Regions from separate parts of the Streptomyces diastaticus subsp. diastaticus genome, predicted to be linked through region 3. Evidence: riboswitches for the same ligand, from Rfam matches in the RefSeq annotation. Region 3 holds a riboswitch; each other region holds the start of a gene.

Region 1 (10,052 bases), on a different contig from region 3:
GGGCGGTTTTGGCAGGCGGGGCGTGCCCGACGGGGCCGGAAGTGAGTGAGCGCGGCTACCAAGGCGCAGAGGGAGGGCCGACGGGTCTGCGGGCGGCTCAGGAGCGTACTCCCCTGGTCTCACCCCGGGGGAGGGCTCCGGCTACCGGGACGCGGGTTCTTCGCCCGGCCCGTCCGGAGGTTCGGCGGACGCCCGGACCACGGACGCATCAGCGTGCTCCCCTCGCGCACGCGCCACGGACGTGCCCTCCCCGGCGCCGGAAGCCCCGGCCCGGCCCGGTCCGGCGTCCGCGAACCGCACCGGAGTGTCGAAGGCGGCCCTGCGGGTGGCCCGGCGCAGAGCCCGCAGGACCGAGGGGCCCAGCGTCAGGGCCAGCACCACGGTGAGGGCGGCGCGGGGCAGGTCCCAGCCCAGGGAAGTGGCGAGGCAGTAGACCAGGAAGCGGCCCAGGTTGTCGGCGACCGGGTCGCCCGGCACGAAGGAGACGCCGGTCGACAGACCCCCCAGATAGGTCCAGCCCTGGAGGTTCATCACGGTGCCGTACAGGACGGAGGAGAGCGCGCCGTAGGCGGCGACCAGCAGCAGTTCGCCGCGTCCCCGCAGGGTGTCGCGGCCCGGCAGCAGGCCCGCGCCCATGCAGACCCAGCCCATGGAGAGCATCTGGAACGGCATCCACGGGCCCACCCCGCCGGTCAGCAGAGCCGAGGCGAACATCGACAGGGCGCCCAGCACGAACCCGAACCCCGGCCCGAGCACCCGCCCCGAGAGCACCATCAGGAAGAACATCGGCTCGATGCCCGCCGTCCCCGCGCCGAGCGGACGCAACGCCGCCCCCGCCGCCGCGAGCACCCCGATCATGGCGATGGCCTTGGAGTCGACCCCGTTGTCCGAGATGGTCGCGACCACCACCCCCAGCAGCAGCGGCAGCAGGGCCGCGAAGAGCCACGGGGCGTCCTGGGCGTGGGCCAGGCCCGACTCCGGGGAGGCCAGCAGCGGCCAGCCGAAGGCCGCCACACCGACAGCGCTGACCAGCCCCAGCGCCAGCGCCGACCGGAGGCCGATGCGCACCGCCCGGGTCTGCCGCTGCACCGCCTCGCCGCCCGGGCCCTGTTCCCCCGGTGCGCTGCCGATCGTCCGCACCCTCCACCGGGATGTGCCCTTCGCGGTGGAGAGGCCGTTCGGCACGGTGCTTTCCTCGGCGGTCCCGTCGGGTGACGCCGTACGCCGGCTCACCGTTCCTCCTCGGCGGCCGGAGCGGCGCCCTCGTCCCCGGTGGACGAGGCGACCACGTCTCCACCGCGGCCGGAGCACGCGCCGTCCGCTTCCTCGGGGGCCGGTGCCCGGCCGTCCTCGTCCGGGCCCGGCCCGGTGCCCGGGCGATCCGGCCGGCAGACCGGTGGTGCGCCGTCCTGCCGTCCGGCTCCCGGGCCGACACCGGCCCGGCCAGGCACCGGACGCGCCCCGGCGGCCCCGGCCGCCGCGGTCTCTTCCCCGGAGGCCCGGTCGGCTCGCTCGGTGTTCCGGGCCGCACCGGCACCTTCGGAGTCCTCGGTCGTGCCCGGGCCCCCCGGGGGCGGATCCCCGCCGTCTCGGCCAAGGGCCCGGCCCGGCTCCGCCCGCTCCGGGTGTCCGCCCGTACCGTCGTCGGACCCGGCTTCCGGCCCGGGCCCGGCGCAGACCGTCGGCTCGTTCAGGGCGGTGCTTACCTGGGAGACGGTGAGCCAGGGCTGGGGGGCAAGGATCTTGGTGACCTGGGGGGCGAACGAGGGGGAGGAACGGACCACGTCGGCCGTGGGCCCGTCCGCCACCGTCTCGCCCTCGGCGAGGATGACGACGCGGTGGGCGAGTTCGGCGGCCAGTTCCACGTCATGGGTGGCGAGGACCACCGCGTGGCCCTCCGCGACCAGGTTCCGCAGCACCTCGACCAGCCGGGCCTTGGCCGCGTAGTCCAGGCCGCGGGTCGGCTCGTCCAGCAGGATCAGCGGCGGGCGGGCGGTGAGGACGATCGACAGGGCGAGGGTGAGCCGCTGGCCCTCCGAGAGGTCGCGCGGATGGGTGGGGTCGTCGATGCCCGGCAGCAGGCGGGCGACGAGGGCCCGGCAGGTGCCCGGCGCGGCCGAGGCGTCGGCGTCGGCGGCGGCGCATTCGGCGGCCACCGTGTCGGCGGACAGCAGGTCCCGGGGGTCCTGCGGGACCAGACCGACGTGGCCGATCAGTTCCTGCGGCCGGGTCCTGTGCGGGGTGAGCCCGCCCACCCGGACGGTGCCGGAGAAGGGGTCGACCAGGCCGACCAGGGAGCCCAGCAGGGTGGACTTGCCCGCGCCGTTGCGGCCCATCAGAGCGACCGTCTCCCCGGCGGCGACCGACAACGACACCTCCCGCAACGCCTCGACCCGGCCTCGCCGCACCGCGAGGCGGGAGACGAGGGCGTACGGCTCACGGGTGCTGGTGCTGGTGCTGGTGTCGGACCCGTGCCGGGGCCTGCGCCCCGGGCCGAGGAGCCCGCGCAGCAGGGCGCGGCGCCCCTCGCGCCGCGGAGCGGGCAGATCACCGGAGAGCTTCGGCGGGGCGGCCGGCAGCGGTACCCCGCCCGGCGGCGGCACCGGCACCCCGGCCAGCCGCTCACGCAGCCCGGCCGCCCGGCGGCGCGCGTCGCGGACGGTCAGCGGCAGCGGGACCCAGCCCGCCAGACCGCCCAGCGCCACCACCGGCGGGCGGACCGGCGAGACGGCCAGGACCTCGGCCGGGGGCCCGGTGACCAGTGCCGCGCCGGGGGCGGCCAGCAGGGCGACCCGGTCGGCGTACTGCACCACGCGCTCCAGCCGGTGCTCGGCCAGCAGGACGGTGGTCCCCAGATCGTGGACGAGGCGCTGGAGCACCGCCAGCACCTCCTCGGCGGCGGCCGGGTCGAGCGCCGAGGTCGGCTCGTCCAGGACGAGGACCGCGGGATGCGGGGTGAGCACCGAACCGATCGCGACGCGCTGCTGCTGGCCGCCGGACAGGGTGGCGAGCGGGCGGTCGCGCAGATCGGCGAGGCCCAGCAGATCGAGGGTCTCCTCGACGCGGCGGCGCATCACGCCGGGGGCGAGACCCAGGGACTCCATGGCGTAGGCGAGTTCGTCCTCGACGGTGTCGGTGACGAAGTGCGCCAGCGGGTCCTGGCCGACCGAGCCGACCACGTCGGCGAGTTCACGCGGTTTGTGAGAGCGGGTGTCGCGGCCCGCGACGGTGACCCGGCCGTGCAGGGTGCCACCGGTGAAGTGCGGCACGAGGCCGTTGACCGCTCCCAGCAGAGTCGACTTGCCGACCCCCGACGGGCCGACGAGCAGCATCAGCTCGCCCTCCTCGACCGTGAGGTCCACCCCGCGCACCGTCGGCCCGGGCGCACCGTCGTACCGCACCGAGACGTCCTCGAACCTGATCACACCGCACCTCCAGGAGAGCCCTGCCACCGCACCACCGCACCGCCGCCGACCACCCCGCCGCTCACGTCCCCTCCGAAGGCCGGGGTGCCACGAACGCCGGGACCAGTCCCAGCAGCACCACCGCCGCAGGCCACAGGGGCAGCTCCGGGGCGGCCAGCGGCACCGTCGGCGGGTCGAGCTGCTCCGGCGCCAGCGAGCCGAGCCGGACGAGGAGCGCGGCGACCGCCACTCCCGAACCGGCGACCACCCAGGCACGCACCCCCCACCGGTCCGGCCGGTACCGGCTGCGCACGCTCCGCCGCCCGCCGAGCCACAGCCCGGCCAGTGCCGCCGCCAGCCCGAGCGCCAGCACCGGGACGCCGAACCCGCCGCCCTGGTCGGCGAGGAGTCCGTACGTGCCGAGGCAGACGCCGATCAGGCCGCCCACGGTCAGTACGGCGGTGGTGCGCCGGACGGCGGACGGGACGGCGGCGGTCCGGCCGTACCCGCGCGCGTCCATCGCGGCGGCCAGCGCGACCGACCGCTCCAGCGCCCCCTCCAGGACGGGCAGCCCGACCTGGAACAGGCCGCGCAGTCCCCGGTCCGGCCGGCCGCGCAGCCGCCGGGCCGCGCGCAGCCGGCGGACGTCGGCGACCAGGTTCGGGGCGAAGGTCATGGCGACCACCACGGCGACGCCCGCCTCGTACAGCGCGCCCGGCAGGGACTTCAGCAACCGCGCCGGGCTGGCCAGCGCGTTGGCCGCACCGACGCAGATGAGCAGGGTCGCCAGCCGCAACGCGTCGTACAGCGCGAACAGCAGCCCCTCGGCGGTCACCCTGCCGCCGAGCCGCACCCCGCGCGCCCACTCCGGCAGCGGTACCTCGGGCAGGGTGAACAGCACGTGGGTGCCCGGCACCGGTGAGCCCAGGACCATGGCGAAGAGCAGCCTGATGGCGATGATCACCAGGCCGAGCTTGACGAAGGCGCCGTAGCTGCGCGCCCACGGCGAGCTGGTGCGGCGCGCCGCGACCACGTACCCGGCGACGCCGATCAGCAGGGCCAGCAGCAGCGGGTTGCGGGTCCGCGAGGCCGCCGCGGCCAGCCCCAGCGCCCACAGCCACCACGCCCCGGCGTGCAGCGCGTTGGAGCGCGTCGCGAGCGGGGCGAGCAGTGCCGGGCGTAGCCGGCGGGCCTGCTGAAGAGGGCCGTGCGCCATCGTGACCAGCCGCTCAGCCGCGCCGGCGGCGGGACTGCCAGAAGGCCGCCACGCCCAGCACGGCCACCGCACCGCCCCCGACGAGGAGCCCGGCCGAAGGACCGCCCCCACCCGGAGCGGAACCGGAGTCCGCCTCCTCGGTTCCGGGGGAGGCGTCGGAGGACGCCTCGGCGGACGGCTTGCCCGCCCCCGGGACCTGCTCGCCGCACCCGGCCGCCGGGTAGCCGTCGATGGCGCAGAGCATCGCCGAGGAGTCGTACCGCAGCGGCGGGGCGACGGCCGCCAGCGCGTCGGCGGTACTGGCGTCCTCCTCCACGCTGGCACAGGCGGTACGGGGCTTCGGCGGGCGCTCGCCCCCGGGGGCGTCGGCAGCGGTGCCGAAGTCGAGGACGAGCGCGATCCGCTTGCGCCCCGCGCGCTCGTCGGTGTCCTCGCAGATCTTGGCGAAGGCCGCCTTCGAGCGGGGCGCGGCGGAGTCGTCCGCCTCCGCGCTCACCGCGAACCGGAACCCTTGCACCGAGCCGTCGTCCGGGCGGAGCTGGGCCGGTCCCTGGGTGGCGTAGCTCCACGTGGAGCCCTCGCGCTCCCAGAACGACCAGTACCGGTACCCGGCGGCCTGCGCGGGTGCCGCCAGGAGCACGGCCGCCAGCAGGCCGAGGAGCAGCGCGAACCCCGCCCGCAGGGTGCGGCGGGCGGGGCGGGACGCGGCGAGGCCGGGGGTCACTTGCGGCCGGACTTGTTGCGCAGGCTGATCATCAGGCCGACGCCCGCGCCGACGAGCAGGCCGACCCCGACGATCCACCAGACGCTGATCTGCGGGCCGTCCTCGTCCGCCGCCTGCTTCGCGGAGTCCTCGGCACTGGGCGTGTCCTCCGCGGACTTCGGCGCGGGGCCGGTGGCGTTCAACCCGGCGACCAGGTCGGTTCCGCCGAAGGAGCGAGGGTCGGTGCCGGTGGCGTGGGCGGTCAGGACGAGCTGGGCCCAGGCGGACGGGCCGGACTGCTTCGCCCAGGCCGGGCCGTTCTTCTCCAGCCAGGCCAGCGGCTTCTTCGCGGCGTCGGTCAGCCCGGCCGCGTGGAGCGCGGTCACCGCGTCGGCGGTGTTGCCGGTGTCGGGCTGGTCCTCGGCGCCCGGCATGGCGGAGGTCAGGTGGCCGTCCTTCTTGAGGACGTCGGCGAGGTGGGCGGCGCCGTTGGCGGCGGCCGCGCGGGCGTCGGCCGGCTTCTCGCAAGCGGTCTGCGCGGCGGACTCGCCCTCCGTGACGACGAGGGAGGAGCCGAGGCCGCCGAGGACTCCGGCGGCGGTGGCGTCCTCGTTGGCGGTGAGGTCGCCGTTCTTCTCCGGCTGGAAGGCGAAGGCCCCGCCGTCGGCGCACTTCAGGCTGAGGCCGAGCAGGGCGTCCTCGGGGGTCTTGTCCTTCTTCGAGGTGACCGTGTCGGCCTTCGTGCCGGTGGCGGCGAGGGCGCCGACCACCAGCGAGGTCGAGTTGGTGTCGGTGTCGCCGCCGGGCACGTACCCCCAGCCGCCGTCGTCGTTCTGCGCCGCCTTCAGCCAGTCGACGGCCTTGCCGACCGCCTCGTCGTGGCCGCCGAGCGCGGCGAGCGCCTGCACGGCGGTGGCCGTCTGGTTGGTGTCGACCTGCGTCTTCGCGTCGCAGTCGGACGACGGGTCGGCGCGGAACGGGGCGAAGGAACCGTCCTCACACTGCTGGCCGGTCAGCCAGTCGACGGCCTTCGCGGCCGGCTCGACCCCGGCGGTGTGCTGCGCGAGCAGCGCGAGGGACTGGCGGTAGACGCCGTCGTAGGCCGGGTCGCTGTCGCCGTACAGGCCCGAGGGCAGCTTCTTGACGGACGGGGCGGGGGAGTCCTCGGCGACGGCGGCCGGAGCGAAGGCGGCCGACGCCGCCGTCAGTGCGGTCAGCGCGGTGAGCGCCAGGGCGCTGCGACGGACGGTCATGGGTGGGAGCCCTCTCCTGAAGGAAGCCGGGCACGGGCGCACGCAAGCGCCGGGCTCCGGCTCCGTATGCCTCGACGGTGCCGGCCGCCGGAGGTCTCCGGCGGCGTGAGCCGGTCATGAGTCCGAGGAGGCATTCCGGCTGTGCCGGCCCGACTGGCGGGCGGCTCACGGCTGCGGGTCAGCGCCGGATTCCCACCGGCTTCCCCTCACACGGTCCTGACGACGACCCGGTCACTGTACCGGTGCGGGCGGACCGTGGGCCGGGGCCGCCGTCCGGGCGGTCGCGGGGGCCGGGAGCCCGTACGGCGCCCCGGTCCCGGCCGTGGTGCGAATCACCTGTTCCGGGGGTCCTGAACGGGCTACCTGCCGGTAGATTCGATGCTTCGTGAACGATCAAGACCGACCGCGCCGAACTTGTTGCGGATCGGAGTCCCGGCGTAACCTCCCGGGACGTCGGGCTGGCAGAAGGGGGCCGGGTAGTGACCGCTGAGGCCATGGAGGCGGACCCCGCGCGACAGGAACCCGCCCCGGAACCGGCCTCGGGCGATCGATCCGCGGACGAGGGCCGGCCCCTGCGCATCGCCCTCCTCACCTACAAGGGCGACCCCTTCTGCGGCGGTCAGGGTGTCTACGTCCGCCACCTCTCCCGCGAACTGGCCCGCCTCGGCCACCACGTCGAGGTCATCGGTGCCCAGCCCTACCCCGTCCTCGACGAGGGTGTCGAGCTGACCGAGCTGGCCAGCCTCGACCTCTACCGCCAGCCCGACCCGTTCCGCACCCCGGGCCGTGGCGAGTACCGCGACTGGGTGGACGCGCTGGAGGTCGCCACCATGTGGACCGGCGGCTTCCCCGAGCCGCTCACCTTCAGCCTGCGCGCCCGCCGTCACCTCGCGGCCCTCGCCGGGCGGTTCGACGTGATCCACGACAACCAGACGCTCGGCTACGGCCTGCTCGGCGGTGCCCGCGCGCTCGGCGCCCCGCTCGTCACCACCGTGCACCACCCCATCACCGTCGACCGGCAGCTGGAGCTGGCCGCCGCCGGCTCCTTCACGCGCCGCCTCTCGGTCCGCCGCTGGTACGGCTTCACGCGGATGCAGAAACGTGTCGCCCGGAAGCTGCCCTCGGTGCTCACCGTCTCCGGTACCTCCCGTCAGGAGATCGTCGGCCATTTCGGCGTCCGCCCCGAGCGGGTCCACGTCGTCCACATCGGTGCCGACACCGACCTCTTCTCGCCCGACCCGTCCGTCGCCGAGGTGCCCGGCAGGATCGTCACCACCTCCAGCGCCGACGTGCCGCTCAAGGGCCTCGTCCACCTGGTGGAGGCGCTCGCCAAACTCCGCACCGAGAACCCCGACGCCCACCTGGTCGTCGTCGGACGCCCCGCCGAGGACGGGCCCGTCGCCCAGGCCATCGAGCGGTTCGGCCTGACCGGCGCCATCGAGTTCGTCAAGGGCATCAGCGACACCGAACTGGTCGACCTGATCCGCTCCGCCGAGATCGCCTGCGTCCCCTCCCTCTACGAGGGGTTCTCGCTGCCCGCCGCCGAGGCCATGGCCACCGGCACCCCGCTGGTCGCCACCACCGGCGGCGCCATCCCCGAGGTCGCCGGGGCCGACGGCGACACCTGCCTCGCCGTGCCGCCCGGCGACGCCGGAGCCCTCGCCACCGCCCTCGGCAGGCTCCTCGCCGACCCCGGGCTGCGCCGCCGCCTCGGCACCGCGGGCCGCGCCCGCGTCCTCGCCAAGTTCACCTGGCGCCAGGCCGCCCTCGGCACGGTCGCCCACTACCGCCAGGCCATCGCCGGGAGCCCGGGCCGCCCCGCCGCCCCGGCCACCACCGCCCGACCCGACCGCGAAAGCAGGTCCACGTGCTGACCGTCGACTTCACCCGCTTCCCGCTCGCCGCAGGCGACCGCGTGCTCGATCTGGGCTGCGGCGCGGGCCGCCACGCCTTCGAGTGCTACCGGCGCGGCGCGCAGGTGGTCGCGCTGGACCAGAACGCCGAGGAGATCCGCGAGGTCGCCACCTGGTTCGCGGCGATGAAGGAGGCCGGTGAGGCCCCCGCCGGAGCCACCGCCACCGCGATGGAGGGCGACGCCCTCAACCTGCCCTTCCCCGACGAGTCCTTCGACGTCGTCATCATCTCCGAGGTGATGGAGCACATCCCCGACGACAAGGGCGTCCTCGCCGAGATGGTCCGCGTGCTCAAGCCCGGCGGCCGCATCGCCGTCACCGTGCCCCGCTACGGACCCGAGAAGATCTGCTGGGCTCTCTCGGACGAGTACCACGAGGTCGAGGGCGGCCACATCCGCATCTACAAGGCCGACGAACTGATCGCCAAGATGCGCGGCGCGGGCCTCAAGCCCTACGGCACCCACCACGCGCACGCCCTGCACAGCCCCTACTGGTGGCTCAAGTGCGCCTTCGGCGTCGACAACGACAAGGCGCTGCCGGTGCGGGCGTACCACAAGCTGCTGGTCTGGGACATCATGAAGAAGCCCGCCCTGACGCGGGTCGCCGAGCAACTGCTCAACCCGGTCGTCGGCAAGAGCTTCGTCGCCTACGCCACCAAGCCGCACACCCCGACGGCGGCCGCCAAGTGACGTCGCCCCGGACGGAGCACCTGGTCCTGCCCGGGGTCCTCACCGAGCAGCAGGCCCGCGCCACCGTCGCCGGCCTGCTCTCCGTGCAGCGCGCCGACGGAGCCATACCGTGGTTCCGCGGGCACCACCTCGACCCGTGGGACCACACCGAGACCGCCATGGCGCTCGACGCCGCCGGCGAGCACGAGGCCGCCGCGCGCGCCTACGACTGGCTGGCCCGCCATCAGCTTCCCGACGGGTCCTGGTACGCCGCGTACGCCGACGGCGTGGCCGAGGAACCCACCGACCGGGGCCGTGAGTCCAACTTCACCGCCTATGTCGCGGTCGGCGTCTGGCACCACTACCTGGCCACCGGCGACGACGCCTTCCTCGACCGGATGTGGCCGGTGGTCGCCGCCGCCGTCGAGCACGTCCTCGCCCTCCAGCAGCCCGGCGGGCAGATCGGCTGGAAGCGCGAGGCCGACGGCACCGCCGTCACCGACGCGCTGCTCACCGGCTCCTCCTCCATCCACCAGGCGCTGCGCTGCGCCCTGGCCATCGCCGAGCAGCGCGAGGAGCCCCGGCCCGACTGGGAACGCGCCACCGGCCTGCTCGCCCACGCGATCCGCCGCCACCCCGAGCGGTTCCTCGACAAGGACCGCTACTCGATGGACTGGTACTACCCCGTCCTCGGCGGCGCCGTCACCGGCGAGGAGGCCAAGGCCCGCATCGACGAGGGCTGGGACCGCTTCGTCGTCCCGAAGCTCGGCGTGCGCTGCGTCGTGCCCAACCCGTGGGTCACCGGCGGCGAGAGCTGCGAACTGGCCCTCACCCTCTGGGTGATCGGCGAGTCCGACCGGGCCCTGGAGATCCTCCAGTCCGTCCAGCACCTGCG
Region 2 (10,052 bases), 1.2 Mb from region 3:
TTCACCTCCACGGCGGCGGTCGGCTCGACCGTGGCCGCCGGTGGCCACGCGCACCGCGCGTCCGGCGACGGTCCCGGTGTACTCGCCGGGGCAGTGTCACCGCCACCGCCACCGCCACCGCCACCGCCACCGCCACCGCCGCCGACTCGGCCGGCGGCGACGTGGTGACAGGGCCGGGCGCGCGGTCCCGGATCGCCGCGTGCCGGTGGGGGTGAGGCCGCTCGGCTGACCCGAGCCCGTCGCGAACGGGGCCCCGCTCCGCCTGGCGGGGGCAGGTCCCGGCGTGCGCGGGGGCGTCAGCGCGGGGTCGCGGAGGCGGGACGGGCCGCGCCGTGGTCCTCGCGGTGGTCTCCGCCGGTGTCCCGCGGGTGCCCGCCGTGCTCGGCGGGCACCGGGCGGTCCGGCTCCGGGCCGAACTGGACCCCCACCCCGTACGCCGCGCCGAAGGCGACGACCAGTCCGGCCGCGTACAGCCCGATCCGCACTCCTGTGTTCATGACCGCTCCTCTGTCTCCGCCGACGTGTTCGTCCGTCGGAGGTCTACCCAAAGTACCCCCTGGGGGTATGAAGTCAAACGGTGGCCGATCTTGCTTCTCATACCACCGGGGGGTATACCTGAAGGTCGAAAGGGTACCTGGCGGTACCGAGGAGCGACGGAGGAGCAGTGGTGGCCATGAGCGGCCGGACGACGACAGCGGGGCCCGCGGAGGTCGAACTCGCCATCGGCGGGATGACCTGCGCCTCCTGCGCCGCGCGCATCGAGAAGAAGCTCAACCGCATGGAAGGCGTCGAGGCCACCGTCAACTACGCCACCGAGAAGGCCAAGGTCTCCTACGCCGGGCCGGTGGGGGTCGGCGACCTGATCGCCACCGTAGAGGCCACCGGCTACACCGCCCGCGAGCCCGAGCCGCCCCGCACCGGCCCCGAAGCGGTGGCGGGCGACGACGCCGACGCGCGGGCCGAGGAGGAACTGCGGCCGCTGCGCCAGCGGCTGATCACCGCCGTGGTGCTCTCCGTCCCGGTCATCGCCATGGCCATGATCCCGGCACTCCAGTTCACCTACTGGCAGTGGCTCTCCCTCACCCTGGCCGCCCCCGTCGTCGTCTACGCTGCCTGGCCCTTCCACAGGGCCGCCTGGACCAACCTGCGGCACGGCGCCGCGACCATGGACACCCTGATCTCCGTCGGTACCTCCGCCGCCTTCCTCTGGTCCCTGTGGGCCCTCTTCCTCGGCACCGCCGGCACCCCCGGCATGACCCACCCCTTCGAGTTCACCGTCGCCCGCACCGACGGGGCCGGGAACATCTACCTGGAGGCAGCCGCCGGCGTCACCGCCTTCATCCTGGCCGGACGCTACTTCGAGGCCCGTTCCAAGCGCCGCGCCTCCGCCGCGCTCCGCTCGCTGATGGAGCTGGGAGCCAAGGAGGTCACCGTCCTGCGCGACGGCGGCGAGGAGCGGATCCCGGCGGGCGAGCTGCGCGCCGGTGACCACTTCGTGGTCCGCCCCGGCGAGAAGGTCGCCACCGACGGCACCGTGGTCGAGGGCTCCTCCGCCATCGACGCCTCCCTGCTCACCGGCGAGTCCGTCCCCGTCGAGGCCGGCCCGGGCGACTCCGTCACCGGCGCCACCCTCAACGCCGGGGGCCGCCTGGTCGTCGAGGCCACCCGGGTCGGCGCCGACACCCAGCTCGCCCGGATGGCCAGGCTGGTCGAGGAGGCGCAGAACGGCAAGGCCGCCGCCCAGCGGCTCGCCGACCGCATCTCCGCCGTCTTCGTGCCGGTCGTCATCGCGCTGGCCGTCGCCACCTTCGGCTTCTGGCTCGGCACCGGCTGGGGGCTGACCGCCGCCTTCACCGCCGCCGTCGCCGTACTGATCATCGCCTGCCCCTGCGCGCTGGGGCTCGCCACGCCGACCGCGCTCATGGTCGGCACCGGACGCGGCGCCCAGCTCGGCATCCTCATCAAGGGCCCCGAGGTCCTGGAGAGCACCCGCAAGGTCGACACGGTCGTCCTCGACAAGACCGGCACCGTCACCACCGGCCGGATGACCCTGCTCGCCGTGCACACCGCCGCCTCCACCACGGAGGAGGAGGCGCTCCGGCTCGCCGGCGCCCTGGAGCACGCCTCCGAGCACCCCATCGCCCAGGCCGTCGCCCGGGCCGCCGCCGACCGCACCGGCCCGCTCCCCGCGCCCGAGGACTTCGCGGGCGTCGCCGGTCTCGGTGTCCAGGGCGTCGTCGAGGGCCACGCCGTCCTCGTCGGCCGGCCCCGCCTCCTCGCCGAGTGGGCGATCGAGCTGCCCGCCGAGCTGGAGCGTGCCCACGCCGGGGCCGAGGCGGCCGGGCGTACCGCCGTCGCGGTCGCCTGGGACGGGGAGGCCCGCGCGGTCCTGGAGGTGGCCGACGCGGTCAAGGAGACCAGCCCCGAGGCGATCCGCCGGCTGCGCGCGCTGGGCCTCACCCCCGTCCTGCTGACCGGCGACAACCGGGCCGCCGCCGAGTCGGTCGCCCGCGAGGTCGGCATCGAGCAGGTGATCGCCGAGGTGATGCCCGAGGACAAGGCCGAGGTGGTCAAGGGGCTCCAGGCCGAGGGACGTACGGTCGCCATGGTCGGCGACGGGGTCAACGACGCCGCCGCCCTCGCCCAGGCCGACCTCGGCCTCGCCATGGGCACCGGCACCGACGCCGCCATCGAGGCAGGCGACCTCACCCTGGTCCGCGGTGACCTCAGGGTGGCCGCCGACGCGGTACGCCTGGCCCGGCGCACTCTCGCCACCATCAAGTCCAACCTCTTCTGGGCCTTCGCCTACAACGTCGCCGCCCTGCCGCTGGCCGCCGCCGGCCTCCTCAATCCGATGATCGCCGGCGCCGCCATGGCCTTCTCCTCGGTCTTCGTCGTCGGCAACTCGCTGCGGCTGCGCCGGTTCAAGGCGGCGTGACCCCGCTCCCCACGACGCCGGGAGCCGGCCCCCACCGCGGGGGCCGGCTCCCGTTCCCTTGTGTCGCCCCGCGCGTCAGGGCAGCGGGAACTCGGTGATCGTCGACGGGACCGTGTCCGAACCCTGGGTGGGCTCACCGACCTGGTTGATCACGTGGTCGTAATGGCCCATGCCCCCGAGCGACACGGTGAGCAGCCCGTGGAACTTCACCCCGGGCTTGACCGGTGCCTGGAAGCCGTGTTCCTGGCGGATGGCCGGGTCCACGTTGTAGTTGCAGTAGCTCCCCAGGCCCCAGCCCTCGTGGGTGTCCACCGAGTCCTCGACCTTGTAGGCCGCGTATCCCTGGGTGTCGCCGTTCTGGATGGCCGCCTGGTCCGGCGCGTCGTACGCCTTCTCGTTCTGGTAGAAGATCGTCCGGCCGCGCTCTCCGGCCCACACCACGTCGTACTTGTTGAAGTGCTCCACGAAGAGGCCGGTGGCCAGGACGTCGTCGCCGTTGACCTGGACGCCGTAGTCGGCGCGGTTGGTCTCCCAGCCGACGCCTTCGCCGTGGTCGGCGCGCCAGATCCAGGTGTGGTCGATGATCGTGTCGTTGCTGTTGACGACGAGGCTGGTGGTGGCCTTGCCCGGGCCGGCGCCCCCGATGCGGATGAAGACGTCCTGCACGGTCGTCGGGTTGTCCGCGTGGCCGGCGGAGGAGCCCTCCTCGCCGATCTCCACCAGCGTCCGGGAGTTCTCGGCACCCGCGTCGATGAGGAGCCCGGCCAGCCGGACTCCGTCGACGTCGGCGACCTTCACCGCGGTCACCCCGTCGTCCGGGACGATCGTGGCGTAGCCGAGGCCGAGGACCACGGTGTCCGCCCGGCCGATGTCGATGGTCTCGTCCACGTGGTGGACGCCCGGCGTGAACAGCAGGTGCAGCCCCTGGTCCACGGCGGCGTTGATGGTCGCCGCGGTCGCCCCCGGCTTCACCACGTAGAACTGGTCCAGCGGCAGCGACTCACCCTGCTGGTCCCCCTCCCACGAGACGCCGCGCGCGTTGGTCCGCTTCTCGGGGACGAACACCTTGTACTCGTCGCCGTCCAGGTACAGGAACGGCTTCTCACGGGAGATCGGGGTGGTCTCCAGTGTGGTGTACGGCGGCTCCGGGAAGCCCTGCCCAGGGGCGCCCTGCACGCCGGAGAAGACCATGTTCCAGACGCCGTTGGTCCAGCCGCCGACCGAACTGTCGCGGGTGTACCACTGCTGCTGGGAGTACGGGCCGACCTCGCCGTCGATCCTGGAGTCGGCGATGTAGCCGCCGCTCGCCCAGCCGTAGCCGTCGGGTGCGAGGTTGAGGCCGCCGCGCACGTGCATCCGGCGGAACGGCGCCGCCTGCGAGACGGCCCAGCGGTTGGTGCCGTTGGCCGGGCTGAGCGACAGGTTCTCCGCCGAACGCCAGAAGTTCTGCGTGGCGTTGCCGTCGAACCAGCCGGCGTCGACCGTCACGTCCCCGTTGAAGTGGGTGTCGTCGGGGGAGAGGCCGAGCCCGGAGATCGCGGTGTAGAAGCCGATCTGCACATTGAGGCCGTTGTACGTGCCCGGCTTGAACAGCAGGGCGTGGCGCCCCTCGCCGAACTGGGCCGACTCCTGCTCCTTGAAGATCTGGTCGACCGTGCCCTGGATGTCCGGCGTCGACGGGTCGAAGACGTGGACGTTGGGGCCGAGGTCGCCGCCGCCCTCGACGGGGCCGGCCGTGCTCTGCGCGGCGGGTGCGGGCGCCGCCTGCGAGGAGGTGGCGGGAAGCATGACCAGCGTCGTCGCGGCGAGGGCGCCGGCGAGCAGCGCCGCGGCGGTTCTGCGGCGCCGGGTCCCGGGACGTGGTCCGCCGTCCGGGTGTGGGGGTCCGAAGGGGGTGGTGGGCATGTCGGCTCTCCTGAGCTGTCGAAGTGGGGGGAGGGCAGGAGCGAGTGACCACAGGGAAAGGCGGGAGAGCGCCTGAGAGCGCTCTCCATGGGGGGTGATGGTTCTCCCGGAAACCTGAGGCGTCAAGAGTTGTCGCAAGACGTGAAGGAAGTGCGGCCGTGGCGTCAGGAAGTGAAGGGGCGTGGCGCGCCGGGCCCGCGAGGGAGCGTGCGACCCCTGGCCTCCGCTTTTCCCGTGGAGCGGTGCACGGCGGCCCTGAGGCGCGGGTGGGCGCTCCGGCGGCGCCTTCGCGACGTGAGGATCGTGTTCGTGTCGCACCTGTTCGTGTCGTACTTGTTCGCGACGAACGCGTTCGTTACGGTGGAGTCGTGACGACGGCCCCCAGGGATTCAGCTCTCCCGCCCCGGCCGCCGCGCTCTCCCCGCCCCGTGCCCGCGAGCCCCCAAGGAGTCACCGTGACCACCGCCCCCATACCCGAGCACCACCCCCTCCTCGTCGTCGGCGCCGGGCTCGGCGGGCTCACCCTCGCCCGCGTCCTGGCCCTGCACGGCGTGGGCTGCACCGTCCTCGACCGCGACGCCGACCGCGACGCCCGCTCCCAGGGCGGCATGCTCGACCTGCACGAGGACACCGCCCAGGCGGCCTTGCGCGAGGCCGGGCTGTACGAGGGGTTCCGCCGCCTGGTGCAGCCCGGCGGTGAGGCCACGCGCGTCCTGGACCGGCACGCCACCGTCCACCACGCCGACGACGCCGAGGGGGGCCGGCCCGAGGTCCACCGCGCGGCCCTGCGCGACCTGCTGCTCGACGCGCTGCCCGCCGGAACGGTCCGCTGGGGCGCCCAGGTCACCGCCGCCACCCCGCTCGGAGGCGGCCGCCACGAGGTCCGCCTCGCCGACGGCACCACTCTCACCACCGACCTCCTCGTCGGCGCCGACGGAGCCTGGTCGCGCGTGCGCCCCCTGGTCTCGGACGCCGCCCCGGCCTACACGGGCGTCAGCTTCGTCGAGGCCGACCTGACCGACGCCGACCGCCGCCATCCCCGTGCCGCCGCCCTCGTCGGCTCCGGCCTGCTCTTCGCCCTCGACCAGGGCAAGGGCCTCCTCGCCCACCGCGAACCGGGCGCCCGCCTGCACACCTACGTCGCCCTGCGCTGCCCCGCCGAGCTGCTGGACTCCCTCGGCCTCGCCGACCGGGCCGCCGCCCGCCGCCGGGTGCTCGCCCACTTCGACGGCTGGGACGAGGGCCTGCGCTCCCTCCTCGCCGACGGCGACGGCCCGCTCGTCGCCCGTCCCGTCCACGCCCTGCCCGTCGGCCACCGCTGGGAGCGCGCTCCCGGCGTCACCCTGCTCGGCGACGCCGCCCACCTCATGTCCCCGTTCGCCGGGGAGGGCGCCAACCTCGCCATGCTCGACGGCGCCGAACTCGCCGCGGCTCTGCTGGCCCGTCCGCAGGACCCCGAGCGCGCCCTCGCCACGTACGAGGCGGCCCTCTTCCCCCGCGGCGAGCGCGCCGCCCGCGAGTCGGCCGAGAGCCTGGAGCTGTGCTTCGGCCCGGACGCGGCCCGGCGGCTGGCGGCGATGATGAGCGGGGGGTGGCAGGACGGGGCGGCGTGACGGCCGGCCGCGGCAGCAAGTGCACCACCCTGCGCAAGGGCGCGTACCTGTACCACCGGACCTCGGGCCTCCAGGCCTGGAAGGAAACGGTCACCTGCTGACCGTCGCCACCCGCTCGCGCCGAGGGGCGCCCCGTCGCCGGGGTGCCCTCGTCACGTGTTCAGGGCTCAGGGCAGCGGCAGCTCGCGCACCATCAGCTCCGAGAGGTGGAACGTCCGGGCCCGCTCCGGCGCCTCGTCCAGGTGCTTACGCCACCACTCGCGGCCCTCCGTGCCGGGGGCACCGTAGGCGAACCCCGCCACCTCGTCCCCGTCGCGGGCGATCACGCAGGAGAACCCCGGGTGCCCGCCCCAGTGGTCCACGAACCACGGGAACCGCTGCCGGAACTCCTCGTCCTCGGTCACCCCGGAGTACACGTTCCGCTGGGTGTCGATGAGGATCTGCCGGATCTGCGGCAGGTCGTCACGTCCCGGGCGGCTCGCCCCGCTGGTGCCCCGGGAGGAGATGCGGGAACGCCTGCAGCGCCCCCGCGTCCCGCCATGTGAACACCCACCCCCGCGAGGCCCCCGCCCCCGGCTAGGCTGCCCCGTGCAGCTGGTTCGCCCCGTCCGCCAGACGGGGCGTCGCAAGAGGGAACCCGGTGGGAATCCGGGACTGCCCCGCAGCGGTGAGTGGGAACGAACGCCGTCATACGCACTGGGTCCGGGGAACGGGTCCGGGAAGCGACGGCCAGTAGGTGTCCGCCTTCGGCGGACGTGCCCGCGAGTCCGAAGACCTGCCCGTTGCCCGCACGCGACATCCGTGTGCGGACATCCCGGTGACCTCGTGGGCGGGTCGGAGGAGCACAGAGCGGACGGACGGGCGCGCCCCCGGGGCGCGGACCCCCGCCGTCCGGTCCGTCGTCCCTTCGCGCTCGCGTCCCGTGGCCGGGATGCAGGAGACGTCTCGCGAAGGAGAGTTCCGTGACAGCGAAGTCCGCGGCCGCGGCAGCACGGCCGACCGTGTACGGCTACCCCCGCCAGGGACAGCACCGGGAACTGAAGAAGGCGGTCGAGGGCTACTGGAAGGGCCGCGTCACCGCCGGCGCCCTCCAGGAGACGGCGACCGGGCTGCGCCGGGCCAACTGGGCCCAGCTCGCCGGGGCCGGCATCGACGAGGTGCCCACCGGCGACTTCTCGTACTACGACCACGTCCTCGACACCAGCGTCATGGTCGGCGCCGTCCCCGCGCGCCACCGGGCCGCCGTCGACGCCGACCCGCTCGACGGGTACTTCGCCATGGCGCGCGGCACCCAGGAGGTCGCGCCGCTGGAGATGACCAAGTGGTTCGACACCAACTACCACTACCTGGTGCCCGAGCTGGGCCCGGACACCGTCTTCAGCGCCGACTCCGCCAAGCAGGTCGCCGAGCTGACCGAGGCCCTCACGCTCGGCCACACCGCCCGCCCGGTCCTCGTCGGCCCCGTCACCTACCTCCTGCTCGCCAAGCCCGCCCCCGGGGTCGCCGCCGGCTTCGAGCCGCTGACCCTGCTCGACCGGCTGCTCCCGGTCTACGCCGAGGTCCTGGCCGACCTGCGGGCCGCCGGCGCGGCGTGGGCGCAGCTCGACGAGCCCGCCCTCGCCCAGGACCGCACCCCGGCCGAGCTGAACGCGGCCGCCCGCGCCTACCGCGACCTCGGCGCCCTCACCGACCGGCCCAGGCTGCTGGTCGCCTCGTACTTCGACCGGCTCGGCGAGGCGCTGCCGGTGCTGGCCAAGGCGCCGGTCGAGGGGCTGGCGCTGGACTTCACCGAGGCCGCCGCCGCCAACCTCGACGACCTCGCCGCCGTCGGCGGCCTGCCCGGCAAGCGGCTCGTCGCCGGTGTCGTCGACGGCCGCAACATCTGGATCAACGACCTCGAGAAGTCCCTGGCCACCCTCGCCACCCTGCTCGGTCTCGCCGACCGCGTCGACGTGGCCGCCTCCTGCTCCCTGCTGCACGTTCCGCTCGACACCGCGCCGGAACGCGACATCGACCCGCGGGTCCTGCGCTGGCTCGCCTTCGCCCGGCAGAAGACCGCCGAGGTCGCGACCCTCGCCACGGGCCTCGCCCACGGCACCGGCGCCATCGCCGCCGAGATCGCCGCCAACCGCGCCGACCTCGCCTCCCGCGCGAACTCCCCGCTCACCCGGGACCCGGCCGTCCGCGCCCGGACCGCCGCCGTCACCGGGGCCGACGCCCGCCGGTCCCAGCCGTACCCGCAGCGGGCCGCGGCCCAGCGGGAGCGGCTCGGGCTGCCGCTGCTGCCGACCACCACCGTCGGCTCGTTCCCGCAGACCGGCGAGGTCCGCGCGGCCCGCGCCGACCTGCGCGCGGGCCGGATCGACACGGCCGGGTACGAGGAGCGCATCGCCGCCGAGATCGCCGAGGTGATCGCCTTCCAAGAGAAGGCCGGGATCGACGTCCTGGTGCACGGCGAGGCCGAGCGCAACGACATGGTCCAGTACTTCGCCGAACAGCTCACCGGCTACCTCGCCACCCGGCACGGCTGGGTCCAGTCGTACGGCACGCGGTACGTCCGCCCCCCGGTCCTCGCCGGGGACGTTTCCCGTCCCGCGCCGATGACGGTGCGCTGGACGGCGTACGCCCAGTCGCTCACCGGCCGGCCGGTCAAGGGGATGCTGACCGGGCCCGTCACCATGCTGGCCTGGTCCTTCGTCCGGGACGACCAGCCGCTCGGGGAGACCGCCGCGCAGGTCGCCCTCGCCCTGCGCGACGAGGTCGCCGACCTGGAGGCGGCCGGTACCCCGGTCATCCAGGTCGACGAGCCGGCGCTGCGCGAGACCCTGCCGCTGCGCGCCGCCGGACGGCCCGCCTACCTCCGGTGGGCCACCCGGGCCTTCCGCCTCACCACGGGCGGGGTGGCACCGGGCACCCAGATCCACACCCACATGTGCTACGCGGAGTTCGGCGACATCGTGCAGGCCATCGACGACCTCGACGCCGATGTCATCAGCCTGGAGGCGGCCCGCTCCCACATGCGGGTCGCGCACGAACTGGCCGCCCACGGCTATCCGCGTGAGGCGGGCCCCGGCGTCTACGACATCCACTCGCCGCGCGTCCCCGACGCCGAGGAGGCCGCCGCCCTGCTCCGCGAAGGCCTGGCGGCCATCCCCGCCGAACGCCTCTGGGCCAACCCGGACTGCGGCCTGAAGACCCGCGGCTGGCCCGAGACCCGTGCCTCGCTGGAGAACCTGGTGGCCGCGGCCCGTACCGTCCGGGCCGCGCTCACCGCCTCCTGACCGCAGGGCGCCCCTGACGGGGAGCGGCAGGAGCCGGGGCGCCCCGGCTCCGCCGTGCCCGTCCCGGAGGCGGCGTGCGGCCTCCCGGAAGGGATTCACCCGAATGGAGTAACGCCGTGCGGCGTCGGAGCCCGGCTCCCGGCCCTCCCTGGGGCCTCACGGGCGCGTTCCGGCCCGCACGGCACCGGTCGCCGGAGAGGAGAGGCGCACGGCCCCGGGTTGCCGCGACGGCGTTCCGGGTGCGCGATGGAGGCGTGGGTGTGTGGGCCCCTGGGGGTGCTCCCGGAATCCTCCGCCACGCGCCGTCCAAGGAGT
Region 3 (10,052 bases):
CGCAGTCCGGGTCCCGGTCGAGGGCCTCGGTGGCGGCCACGACCTCGTTCATCACCTGGAGGTTCAGGGCGTTGAGGGCCTTCGGCCGGTTGAGCGTGAGGAGGGCGGTGCGGCCCCTGCGCTCGACCAGGATGGTTTCGTGGTCGGTGGTCATGCGGTCCCCCGGCTCCCTTCCCTGATGGTGCGTACGATGCCCGAGAAGTCCTCGGAGTCGCCGACTCCTTCGGCGAAGACCGCGTACAGCTCGGCCGCGCGCAGCCCGAGTTCGGCGTGGACGCCGCCCTCGCGGACGGCGTTGGCGGCCAGGCCCAGGTCCTTGGCCATGAGGGAGGCGGCGAAGCCCGGCCGGTAGTCGCGGTTGGCGGGACTGGTCGGCACCGGTCCGGGGACGGGGCAGTTGACGCTGAGGGCCCAGCACTGCCCGGATGCCGTGGAGGCCACGTCGTAAAGTGCCTGGTGGGACAGGCCCAGGCTCTCGCCGAGGACGAACGCCTCGCTGACGGCGATCATGGACACGCCGAGGATCATGTTGTTGCAGATCTTGGCGGCCTGCCCTGCTCCCGGCCCGCCGCAGTGCACGGCCTTCTTCCCCATGGCCTCCAGCAGGGGGCGCGCCTCGGCGAACTCGTCCTCTCCCCCGCCGGCCATGAAGGCCAGGGTGGCGGCCTCGGCCCCGACCACGCCGCCGGACACGGGCGCGTCCAGGGCGCGCATGCCTGCGGCGAGGGCGCGTTCGTGAGCCGTGCGCGCGTCGGTGACGTCGATGGTGGAGCAGTCGACGAAGAGGGTGCCGGGGCGGGCGGTGTTGAGGATGTCGTCGTAGAGGCCCAGGACGTGGCGTCCGGCGGGCAGCATGCTGATGACCACGTCGGCGACGGATACGGCCTCGGTCAGGGAACCGGCGGGCTCCACACCGGCCTCGGCGGCCGTCTCGACGGCAGCGGGGACCAGGTCGTGGCCGAGCACCCGGTGACCGGCCTTCGTCAGGTTTGCGGCCATCGGTCCGCCCATGTGTCCGAGTCCGACGAACGCGACGGTCCGGTTCACCAGGCCACCTCCTCGGTGGTGTCGGATGTGGCGGCGAGGCCGAGTTCGTGCTCGCCGAGGTGCGTGAAGAAGCGCTCGACGTCCGCCTCGGTGACCTCGACGAGCGTCGCCGGCGACCAGGCGGGACGGCGGTCCTTGTCGATGACCTGGGCGCGGATGCCCTCCACCAGGTCGGGGCTGCGCAGGCAGGCGCAGGAGACGCGGTACTCCTGGTCGAGGACCCTCTCGAGCGGCCCGAGCCGACGGGCGCGGCGCAGCGCCGCCAGGGTGACCTTGAGCGCTGTCGGGGACTTGAGGAGGAGGGTCTCGGCGGTCTCCTTGGCAGCCGGGTCGCCCAGCGCGAGGAGCCGCTGGACGATCTCCTCGACAGTGTCGGCGCGGAAGCAGGCGTCGATCCAGTCCCGGCGGCCGGCGAGTTCTCCCGGCGGCGGCTCCTGGACATGACGCCCGAGGGCCTCACGTACCGGCAGTTCCGCCAGGTCGTCGACGAAGGACTGGAGCGAGGCCGAGGGCATGTACTGGTCGGCGAGCCCGCACAGCAAGGCGTCCGCGGCACCGACCGGCGCGCCCGTCAGGGCGAGGTGGGTGCCCAGCTCTCCCGGTGCCAGGGCGAGCAGATAGGTTCCGCCGACGTCGGGGACGAAGCCGATGCCGGTCTCCGGCATGGCGATCCTGGACCGCTCGGTGACGACACGGACGCTGCCGTGCGCGGAGACGCCGACCCCGCCGCCCATGACGATGCCGTCCATGACGGCGACGTACGGCTTGGGGTAGCGGGCGATGCGGGCGTTGAGGCGGTACTCGTCGCGCCAGAAGGCGGCGGAGGCCCGGCCGTCGGCGTCGCGGGCGTCGTCGTGGATGGCGCGGATGTCTCCGCCGACGCACAGGCCGCGCTCCCCCTCGCCCGTGATGACGACGATCTCGACGGCCGGATCACGCTCCCACTCGCTGAGCTTCGCGTCGATGCGGAGCACCATGTCGTGGGTGAGGGAGTTCAGAGCCCGCGGGCGGTTGAGGCTGATGCGGGCGGCGCGGCCGCTCGTGCGGAACAGGACGTCGCTCATGCGAACGCCTCCGTCAGGCCGCGTGCCACGATGACGCGCATGATCTCGTTGGTTCCTTCCAGGATCTGGTGGACGCGCAGGTCGCGGACGATCTTCTCGATGCCGTACTCGCTGAGGTAGCCGTAGCCGCCGTGGAGCTGGAGTGCGCGGTCGGCGACGGAGTAGCCGGTGTCGGTGGCGAACCGCTTCGCCATCGCGCACAGGTACGGCGCCTGCGGGTCGCCGCGGTCGAGCGCATGCGCGGCCTGCGCCACCAGGGCGCGCGCTGCGGCCAGCTCGGTCGCCATGTCGGCGAGCCGGAAGCGCAGAGCCTGGGCGTCCAGGAGCCGCTGCCCGAACGCCTCGCGGTCGGCGAGGTGGGCCAGGCTCCGGTCGAGCGCGCTGCGGGCGCCTCCCAGGGAACAGGCGGCGATGCCGAGCCGGCCGCCGTTGAGGCCGCTCATGGCGATGCGGAAGCCCTCGCCCTCGCGGCCGAGGAGCCGGTCCGCGGGCAGGCGGACGCCGTCCAGGACGACCTGGCGGGTGGGCTGGGCGTTCCAGCCCATCTTCCGCTCGTTCGGCCCGAAGCTGACACCCGCGTCATCCTTGTCGACGACGAACGCGGACACCCCGTCGGGGCCCCCGCCGCCGGTACGGGCCATGACGACGTACGACTGGGACGCGCCCGCACCGGAGATGAACTGCTTCACGCCGGTGAGCACCCAGCCGTCGCCGTCCCGGACGGCACGGGTCGTCAGGGCGGCCGCGTCCGAGCCCGCACCCGGCTCGGTCAGGCAGTAGCTGGCGAGATCCTCCATGGCGCACAGGCGCGGCAGCCACCGTTCGCGCTGGGCGTCGTCACCGTAGCGGTCGATCATCCAGGCGACCATGTTGTGGATGGAGAGGTACCCGGCGATGGCCGGGCAGCCGGAGGCGAGGGTCTCGAAGACGAGGACGCCGTCGGAGCGGGTGAGGCCGCTGCCGCCGGACTCCTCGCGGACGTAGACACCGCCGAGGCCGAGTCCGGCCGCCTTGCGCAGCACGTCGACGGGGAAGTGCTTGTCGCGGTCCCAGTCCAGGGCGTGCGGGGCGAGGTGGTCCTGGGCGAAGTCGAGCGTGGTCTCGACGAGGGCCTGCTGGTCCTCGGTGAGCGCGGTGATGGTCATAGCCGCTCAGCTCATCGTGGGGATCGTGAAGCTCGCTCCTTCTCGCAGGCCGGCGGGCCAGCGCGAGGTGACCGTCTTCGTACGGGTGTAGAAGCGGACGGCGTCCGGACCGTGTTGGTTGAGGTCGCCGAAGCCGGAGCGCTTCCAGCCGCCGAAGGTGTGGTAGGCGACCGGTACCGGGATGGGCACGTTGACGCCGACCATGCCGGTGTTGACTCGCCGGGTGAAGTCGCGGGCGGTGTCGCCGTCCCGGGTGAAGAGCGCCACGCCGTTGCCGAAGGTGTGCTCGCTGGGCAGGCGCAGCGCCTCCTCGTAGTCAGCGGCGCGCACGACGGACAGCACGGGGCCGAAGATCTCCTCCTGGTAGATGCGCATGGCGGGCGTCACCCGGTCGAAGAGGGAGGCGCCGGCGAAGAAGCCGTTCGCGTGGCCGTCGAGGGTGAATCCCCGTCCATCCACGACGAGTTCGGCTCCTTCCTTGACACCGAGGTCGACGTATGAGCGGACCCGGTCCACGGCGTCCCGGCCCACCAGGGGGCCGAAGTCGGCCTCGGGGTCGTCGCTGCGGCCGATCCGCAGCGCGGCGATGCGGTCCTTGAGTCGGGCCACGAGCGCGTCGGCGGTCTCCTCCCCCACCGGGACGGCGACCGAGATCGCCATGCACCGCTCCCCCGCCGAGCCGTACCCGGCACCGACCAGGGCGTCGACGGCCTGGTCGAGGTCGGCGTCCGGCATCACGATCATGTGGTTCTTGGCACCGCCGAAGCACTGGGCGCGCTTTCCGTGCGCGGCGGCGGTCGCGTAGACGTGCGCGGCGACCGGGGTGGAGCCGACGAAGCCGAGGGCTGCTACGCGGGGATCCTCCAGGAGGGTGTCGACGGTCTCCCGGGCGCCGTTGACGACGTTGAGGACGCCGGGCGGCAGGCCCGACTCCAGGAAGAGTTCGGCGAGCCGCAGCGGGACGGACGGGTCCCGCTCCGACGGCTTGAGGATGAAGGCGTTGCCGCAGGCCAGCGCGGGGGCGGCCTTCCACAGGGGGATCATCGCGGGGAAGTTGAAGGGGGTGATCCCGGCGACCACGCCGAGCGGGGAACGCAGGGAGTGGACGTCGATGCCGGTGCCGGCGTTGTCGGTGAACTCGCCCTTGAGCAGGTGCGGGATGCCGGCGGCGAACTCGACGACCTCCAGGCCGCGCTGGATGTCGCCGTGGGCGTCGGCGACGGTCTTGCCGTGCTCGGCGGACAGCAGCCGGGCCAGCGTGTCCTTCTCCTGCTCGACGAGCTGGAGAAAGCGCATCATGACCCGGGCCCGGCGTTGCGGGTTCCATTCGCCCCACTCGCGCTGTGCGCGGTCGGCGTCGGCGATGGCCGCCTCGGTCTCGGCGCGGTTCGCGAGGGGTACCAGGGCCTGGACGTCGCCGGTGTTGGGGTCGTACACCTCGCCGAAGGACCCCGAGGTGCCCGGGGTGTGCTTGCCGCCGACGAAGTGCGTCAACTCGCGCACGGAGGCGCGTTCGTGCTCTCGGACCATGACTGCCTGCTCTCGTCAGGAGGGATCCGGGGATGGCGCGCCGGGTCCCGCACACGTACGCGGTCGCGTACGGACGCAGGGGGCGCGGGCTCGCGTATGGCCGGAGTCCCGTCAGAGGCGGGGTTCACCAGGGTCGTGGGTACACACCGGTGCCATGCGTGTCAGCTCCATCCTCGTGGACAACACGGAACATCCCGCGGCCGGTATCCTGACTTCCGGATCAGCGCGCGCCGTCCGCCTTCCCGACATCCAACTCGTCAGTGGCGTACCGCTCGACGGCGTACTCCCCGGTCACAGTGGCGGGACCGTGCCGGAATCACACCGGCTTCCCTGCACCGCGGGCCTTGTACTCGCGACTATATAGTTGGACGTCCTAGTAAATCCAGTACCGTTCGGCGGTATCGCCGGAACCGGCCGGTCAGGTGGGTTCGGAATCGGCCGTCCGGGGTTCGGCGAAGCGCACGGGAGCGCGGAACCGGGCCTTGCGCGCGGCCCGCCGGAAGGTCGTCAGCACCGCCGGCCCCGCCAGCAGGATGCACACGAAGTTGGTGACCGCCCGGCCGGTGTCCCAGCCCAGGGACGTGGCGATGTCGAAGGCGATGTAGCGCTGCCACTGCTCGGTGAAGGGCAGTCCGGGCAGGTAGGCGATGGAGCTGTTGGGGTCCAGGGAGAACGGCCAGAAGGAAAGGTTGAGGAGGAAGCCGAAGAGATACCCGGACAGGGAACCGTAGACGGCCAGCATCAGCACCTCGCGGCGGCCCGTGGCCCGGGGGAGGAATCCGGCGAGCATCCCGACGAAGGCACAGCCGAACATCTGGTACGGCATCCAGGGCCCGACCCCGCCGGTGATGAGCGCGGAGGCGAACAGGGAGGTACAGCCGAGGGTGAAGCCGAAGCCGGGGCCGTAGACGCGGCCGGCCAGGACCAGGACGAAGAAGACGGTCTCGATGCCGGCGGTTCCGGCCCCCAGCGGTCGCAGGGCCGCGTTCACGGCGGACAGGACACCCAGCATGGCGAGGGCCTTGGAGTCGATACCGCCCTCGGCGATCTCCGAGAGGACCACACACAGGACGAGCACCAGGAGCACGCCGAAGATGAGCGGGGGCGCATAGTTCGAGCCGAACTTCCCGGGTGCCACGACGAACGGCCAGAAGAAGGCGACGATCCCGAGGAACGCCGACAGCACCATGACGACTGCGATGCGTGGGGTCAGCCGGATGGCGGCGGCCGTCGTCATGACCGGGCCGCCTTCACCTGGTCGACGGTCAGATACGGCAGCGGCGCGAGGATCTTCGCCGTCTGGGGCGCGAAGACGGGCGAGGAGACGATGACGTCGGCGGTCGGACCGTCGTCGACGACGTCGCCCTCGGCCATGACGACGACACGGTCGGCGGCGCGGGCGGCGAACTCGACGTCGTGGGTGGAGATCACGACCGCCCTGCCCTCCGCCGCGAGGGCGTTCACGACACCGATCAGTGCGGTCTTGGCCCGGTAGTCCAGGCCGCGGGTGGGCTCGTCGAGCAGGACGACCCGGGGCGCGGCGGAGAGCTGGATGGCGAGGACGAGGGCGAGCTTCTGTCCCTCGGACAGGTCGCGGGGATGGGTGGCGTCGTCGATGCCCGGAGCGAGTCGGTCCAGTACGGTGCGGGCCTCGGTGGTGCCCGACTCGGTGTCCGCCTGGTCGAGCTCCTGCCTCACGCTCTCCAGGTAGAGCAGATCGGAGGGCGTCTGCGGGACCAGTCCGACGAGTCGACGGGACCGCGCGGCGGGCACGTCGCGCGGATCGGGGCCGTCGACCGGTTTCACCGTCCCGGCTCGGCGCGGGCCCGACCCCTGCAAGGCCCACAGGAGCGAGGACTTGCCACAGCCGTTGCGTCCCATGAGGGCGGTCACCTCGCCCGCGTACAGGTCGAGGTCGACCTCTCGTACGGCGGGGACGCCCCCGTAGGCGACGGTGATGCCGCGCGCCGTCAGCAGCTTGCGCCGCTCCTGGGCCGGGGCCAGGCGGACAGGGGCCGGGGGGCGGTCGGCCAGTTCGGTGCGCAGGGGGGCGGCCTCACGGCGGGCGTCGCGGATCGACAGCGGCAGGGGTGACCAGTCGGCCGCCCGGCCCAGTTCGACGATCGGCGGGGCGATCGTCGACGTGCGCAGGATCTCGGCGGCGGGTCCGATGCGGGCACGGCCGTCACCGGGCAGGTGGAGGACCCGGTCGGCGTACTGGACGACGCGTTCGAGCCGGTGCTCGGCCATGAGGACGGTGACCCCGAGGTCGTGGACGAGGCGGGTGACCGCGGCGAGGACCTCCTCGGCGGCCGTCGGGTCCAGCGCGGAGGTCGGTTCGTCCAGGACCAGGACCCGGGGGTGGGCGGTGAGCACCGAGCCGATGGCGACACGTTGCTGCTGGCCGCCGGAGAGTTCGTACAGGGCCCGGTGGCGCAGGTCGGCGAGGCCGAGCAGGTCCAGTGTCTCCTCCACGCGTTTGCGCATGGTGCCCGAGGCTATCGCCAACTGCTCCATGGCGTAGGCGAGTTCCTCCTCGACCGTGTCGGTCACGAAGCCGTCGATGGGGTCCTGGCCGACCACGCCGACGACGTCGGCCAGCTCGCGGGGCGGGTGGTGGGCCGTGTCCCGGCCGTCGACGGTCACGCGACCGTAGAGCGTGCCACCTGTGAAGTGCGGCACGAGCCCGTTGACGGCGCCGAGGAGGGTCGACTTGCCGACGCCCGTGTGCCCGACGACGAGGCAGAGTTCGCCCTCCTCCACCGTCAGGTCGACGTCCCGGAGTGCCGGTTCGGGTGCGTCGTCGTACTGGATGGTGACCTGCTCGAAGGTGATCACGGGGCGTCGGCTCTCCGGACGGGGCTGGGCGGGGGTGCGAGGAAACCGGCCGTGCCGGCGAGCAGGATCGCGGCCGTCGGTACGAGGGGCAGGTCGGGCCAGGTGAGGGGGTAGAACGTGGGGTTGAGCTGGGCGGGGTCGTAGCCGAGGTTGGCGAAGAGCAGGACGGCCGACAGGACTCCGCTGCCGGCCACCGCCCACTCGGGCAGGCGCCAGGGGTCGGGCCGGTAGGTGGTGCGGGTGACCCGCCGGCCTCCCAGGCGCAGGCCGGCCACGCACAGCAGCGCGCCGAGCCCCATGGCGGGCAGGCCCAGGAAGGAGGGCGCGGTGGCGTCCAGCAGCCCGTAGGCGCCTGCGCACAGGCCGCACATGCCGAGCAGTATCAGAGCGCCGGTGATCCGGCGGGAGCGGCGGGTGGCCCGGCCCGCACGGCCGTAACCTCGGGAGTCCATCGCGGCGGCGAGGCGCAGGGAGCGTTCCAGGGCGTCCTCCAGCACCGGGATGACGACGCCGCGCAGGGCCCGCATGCCCTTGGTGTCGCCGGCGCGCAGCTTCCGGGCCCGTACGACGCGCTGCACGCTCTGTACCAGCTGCGGGGCCACGCTGATGGCGACGGTGACGGCGACGCCCAGTTCGTACAGCGCGCCCGGCAGGACGCGCAGGGCCCGTTTGGGGTTGGCGAGGGTGTTGGCGGCGCCGATGCAGCACAGCATGCACGCCAGGCGCAGCCCGTCGGTCGCCGCCGACAGCAGCGCCTCCAGCGATACCGGCCCACCGATTTGGATGCCCGCGTACCAGTCGGGGGTGGGGAGGTGCGGGAGAGAGAACAGGAAGTGGTCGCGGGGTGTGATGCCGGTGGCGAAGACGGCGCGGAAGACGACCCGGATGGCCACGACGGTCAGGGCCAGGTACAGGTAGTACTTGAAGCCGCGGGCCCACGGTGCCTCGGTGCGCCGGGCGGTGACGACGTAGCCGAGGACGGCGAGGACGAGGAACAGCAGCAGTGGGTTGTTGGTGCGGCTGACGGCGGTGGCGAGCGCCAGTGCCCACACCCACCAGGCCATCGGGTGCAGGATGCGCGGCAGGCGTCGGCCGCCCCGGTCCGGCGGCGGGCCGGACGGGGCGGCGAGGGCCTGCACGGCCGTACGGGACACGCCGCTCACTCGGTACGACGGCGCCGGCGGGCCGCGTAGGCCGCGGCGCCTCCGATCAGGACGACGAGCGAGACACCGGTGACCACCGGCACGAGGGAACCGGTGTCGTGGGGGGCGTCGGCGGCAGGGGCCGCGTCGACCACTCGGGTGCTCGGGCGCGGTGCCGCGACGGCCGAGGAACTGGGCGTGGCGGACGGTGAAGGGGAGGGTGTGGCGCTTGCGCTCGGCTCGGGCTTCTTCGACTCGGACTTCCTGGGTGCCGGCTTCTTGGACGCGGTGGGCGCGGGTGCGGGACGTTCGGGGCTCCGCCGTTCCGGTGCCGGGCCGGTGTCGACGTCCGGGGGCAGCTCGGGAGCCTTCTCGTTGGAGGCCGGCTTGCCCGCGTCGCCGCTCGGCTTCGTGTTGTGGGCGCGCAGTTGGTCCGGGGTGACGGTGGGCCGGCCTTTGGTGCCCCCGATGTCGGTGCCGCCGAAGACCCACAGGTCGACGCTGCCGGGCTTGGGCTTGTAGAGCATGGCGCCGAGCTGGCTGTACTCCCAGGTGTTCTCGCCCCGGTCCGCGTGCCAGTACGACCAGTACGCGGACGCGGGAGGAGTCAGCACGCAGTCGTCCTGGGAGGGCGGCGGGAACTGCTTGCCGTTCTGATACCCGCTGTAGCCGATGCGGCAGATGAACGCCGGACCGTCGTGTCCGGTGCCCGTGGTGCGCCAGCCGCCCTGGTTGAGCAGTTCGTAGCCGGTGGTGGGCGTCGTGCCGCAGGACCGGAACAGCGGGCCGCCCCAGTCGCTGAAGTCGACCGCGAGGACGACGCCGGACGTGGTCGTGCACCGGCCCATGGGCTGGGGGTCGGCGGCGGCCGGGGGTGCGGTGACGGCGAGTGCGGCGGCGGTCACGCCCAGGGCCACCGTCGCCCGGGCCGTCGCCCCGGCGAGGCGCGGGCGGCTCATCGTCCGCCCTCCGCCGTGGCCCTGCGCCGTGCCATGACCGCGACGCGCCACCCGGCCAGCACCATGAGCGCGGCGATCGCGGCCAGGAGGCCGACCTGGACGCCGGTGGAGGCGAGCGCGCCACCGCCGCCGGACGCCCCCTGCCCGCCGGAGGCGCCGTATCCGCCGGAGGCGCCGTATCCGCCCGAGGTGTCGCCCGGCGTGACGATGTCCGGGACGCCGTCGCTCGGGTCCGGGGTGGGCTGCGGTGAGGTACCGGCCAGACTGCGTTCCAGCTCACCGAAGGAGATGCCGGTGGCACCGCTCACCGCCTGGGCGGACGCGCGC

The links. Region 3 has a riboswitch for cobalamin ahead of Sdia_RS18105 (CoA-acylating methylmalonate-semialdehyde dehydrogenase). Riboswitches for the same ligand answer to the same signal wherever they lie in the genome.
Region 1: another riboswitch for cobalamin. It lies ahead of Sdia_RS10015 (SCO2321 family membrane protein); the one in region 3 lies ahead of Sdia_RS18105 (CoA-acylating methylmalonate-semialdehyde dehydrogenase).
Region 2: another riboswitch for cobalamin. It lies ahead of metE (5-methyltetrahydropteroyltriglutamate--homocysteine S-methyltransferase); the one in region 3 lies ahead of Sdia_RS18105 (CoA-acylating methylmalonate-semialdehyde dehydrogenase).

The regions. Positions count from the first base shown of each region.
Region 1 covers NZ_BLLN01000003.1:349,720-359,771, forward strand. The annotation lists gene Sdia_RS09995 (ECF transporter S component) at 142-1,140, opposite strand; gene Sdia_RS10000 (ABC transporter ATP-binding protein) at 1,230-3,425, opposite strand; gene Sdia_RS10005 (CbiQ family ECF transporter T component) at 3,487-4,620, opposite strand; gene Sdia_RS10010 (SCO2322 family protein) at 4,634-5,344, opposite strand; gene Sdia_RS10015 (SCO2321 family membrane protein) at 5,341-6,576, opposite strand; cobalamin riboswitch at 6,685-6,822, opposite strand; gene Sdia_RS10020 (glycosyltransferase family 4 protein) at 7,056-8,450, shown strand; gene Sdia_RS10025 (class I SAM-dependent methyltransferase) at 8,444-9,178, shown strand; gene Sdia_RS10030 (prenyltransferase/squalene oxidase repeat-containing protein) at 9,175-10,052, shown strand, end outside.
Region 2 covers NZ_BLLN01000005.1:1,274,895-1,284,946, reverse strand. The annotation lists gene Sdia_RS23065 (hypothetical protein) at 297-497, opposite strand; gene Sdia_RS23060 (heavy metal translocating P-type ATPase) at 674-2,938, shown strand; gene Sdia_RS23055 (pectate lyase-like domain-containing protein) at 3,014-4,843, opposite strand; gene Sdia_RS23050 (FAD-dependent oxidoreductase) at 5,299-6,456, shown strand; gene Sdia_RS23045 (hypothetical protein) at 6,624-6,872, opposite strand; cobalamin riboswitch at 7,035-7,253, shown strand; gene metE (5-methyltetrahydropteroyltriglutamate--homocysteine S-methyltransferase) at 7,419-9,737, shown strand.
Region 3 covers NZ_BLLN01000005.1:51,664-61,715, forward strand. The annotation lists gene Sdia_RS18085 (enoyl-CoA hydratase) at 1-154, opposite strand, end outside; gene mmsB (3-hydroxyisobutyrate dehydrogenase) at 151-1,047, opposite strand; gene Sdia_RS18095 (enoyl-CoA hydratase/isomerase family protein) at 1,044-2,111, opposite strand; gene Sdia_RS18100 (acyl-CoA dehydrogenase family protein) at 2,108-3,256, opposite strand; gene Sdia_RS18105 (CoA-acylating methylmalonate-semialdehyde dehydrogenase) at 3,263-4,786, opposite strand; cobalamin riboswitch at 4,968-5,141, opposite strand; gene Sdia_RS18110 (ECF transporter S component) at 5,205-6,023, opposite strand; gene Sdia_RS18115 (ABC transporter ATP-binding protein) at 6,020-7,624, opposite strand; gene Sdia_RS18120 (energy-coupling factor transporter transmembrane component T) at 7,621-8,778, opposite strand; gene Sdia_RS18125 (hypothetical protein) at 8,784-9,725, opposite strand; gene Sdia_RS18130 (prenyltransferase/squalene oxidase repeat-containing protein) at 9,722-10,052, opposite strand, start outside.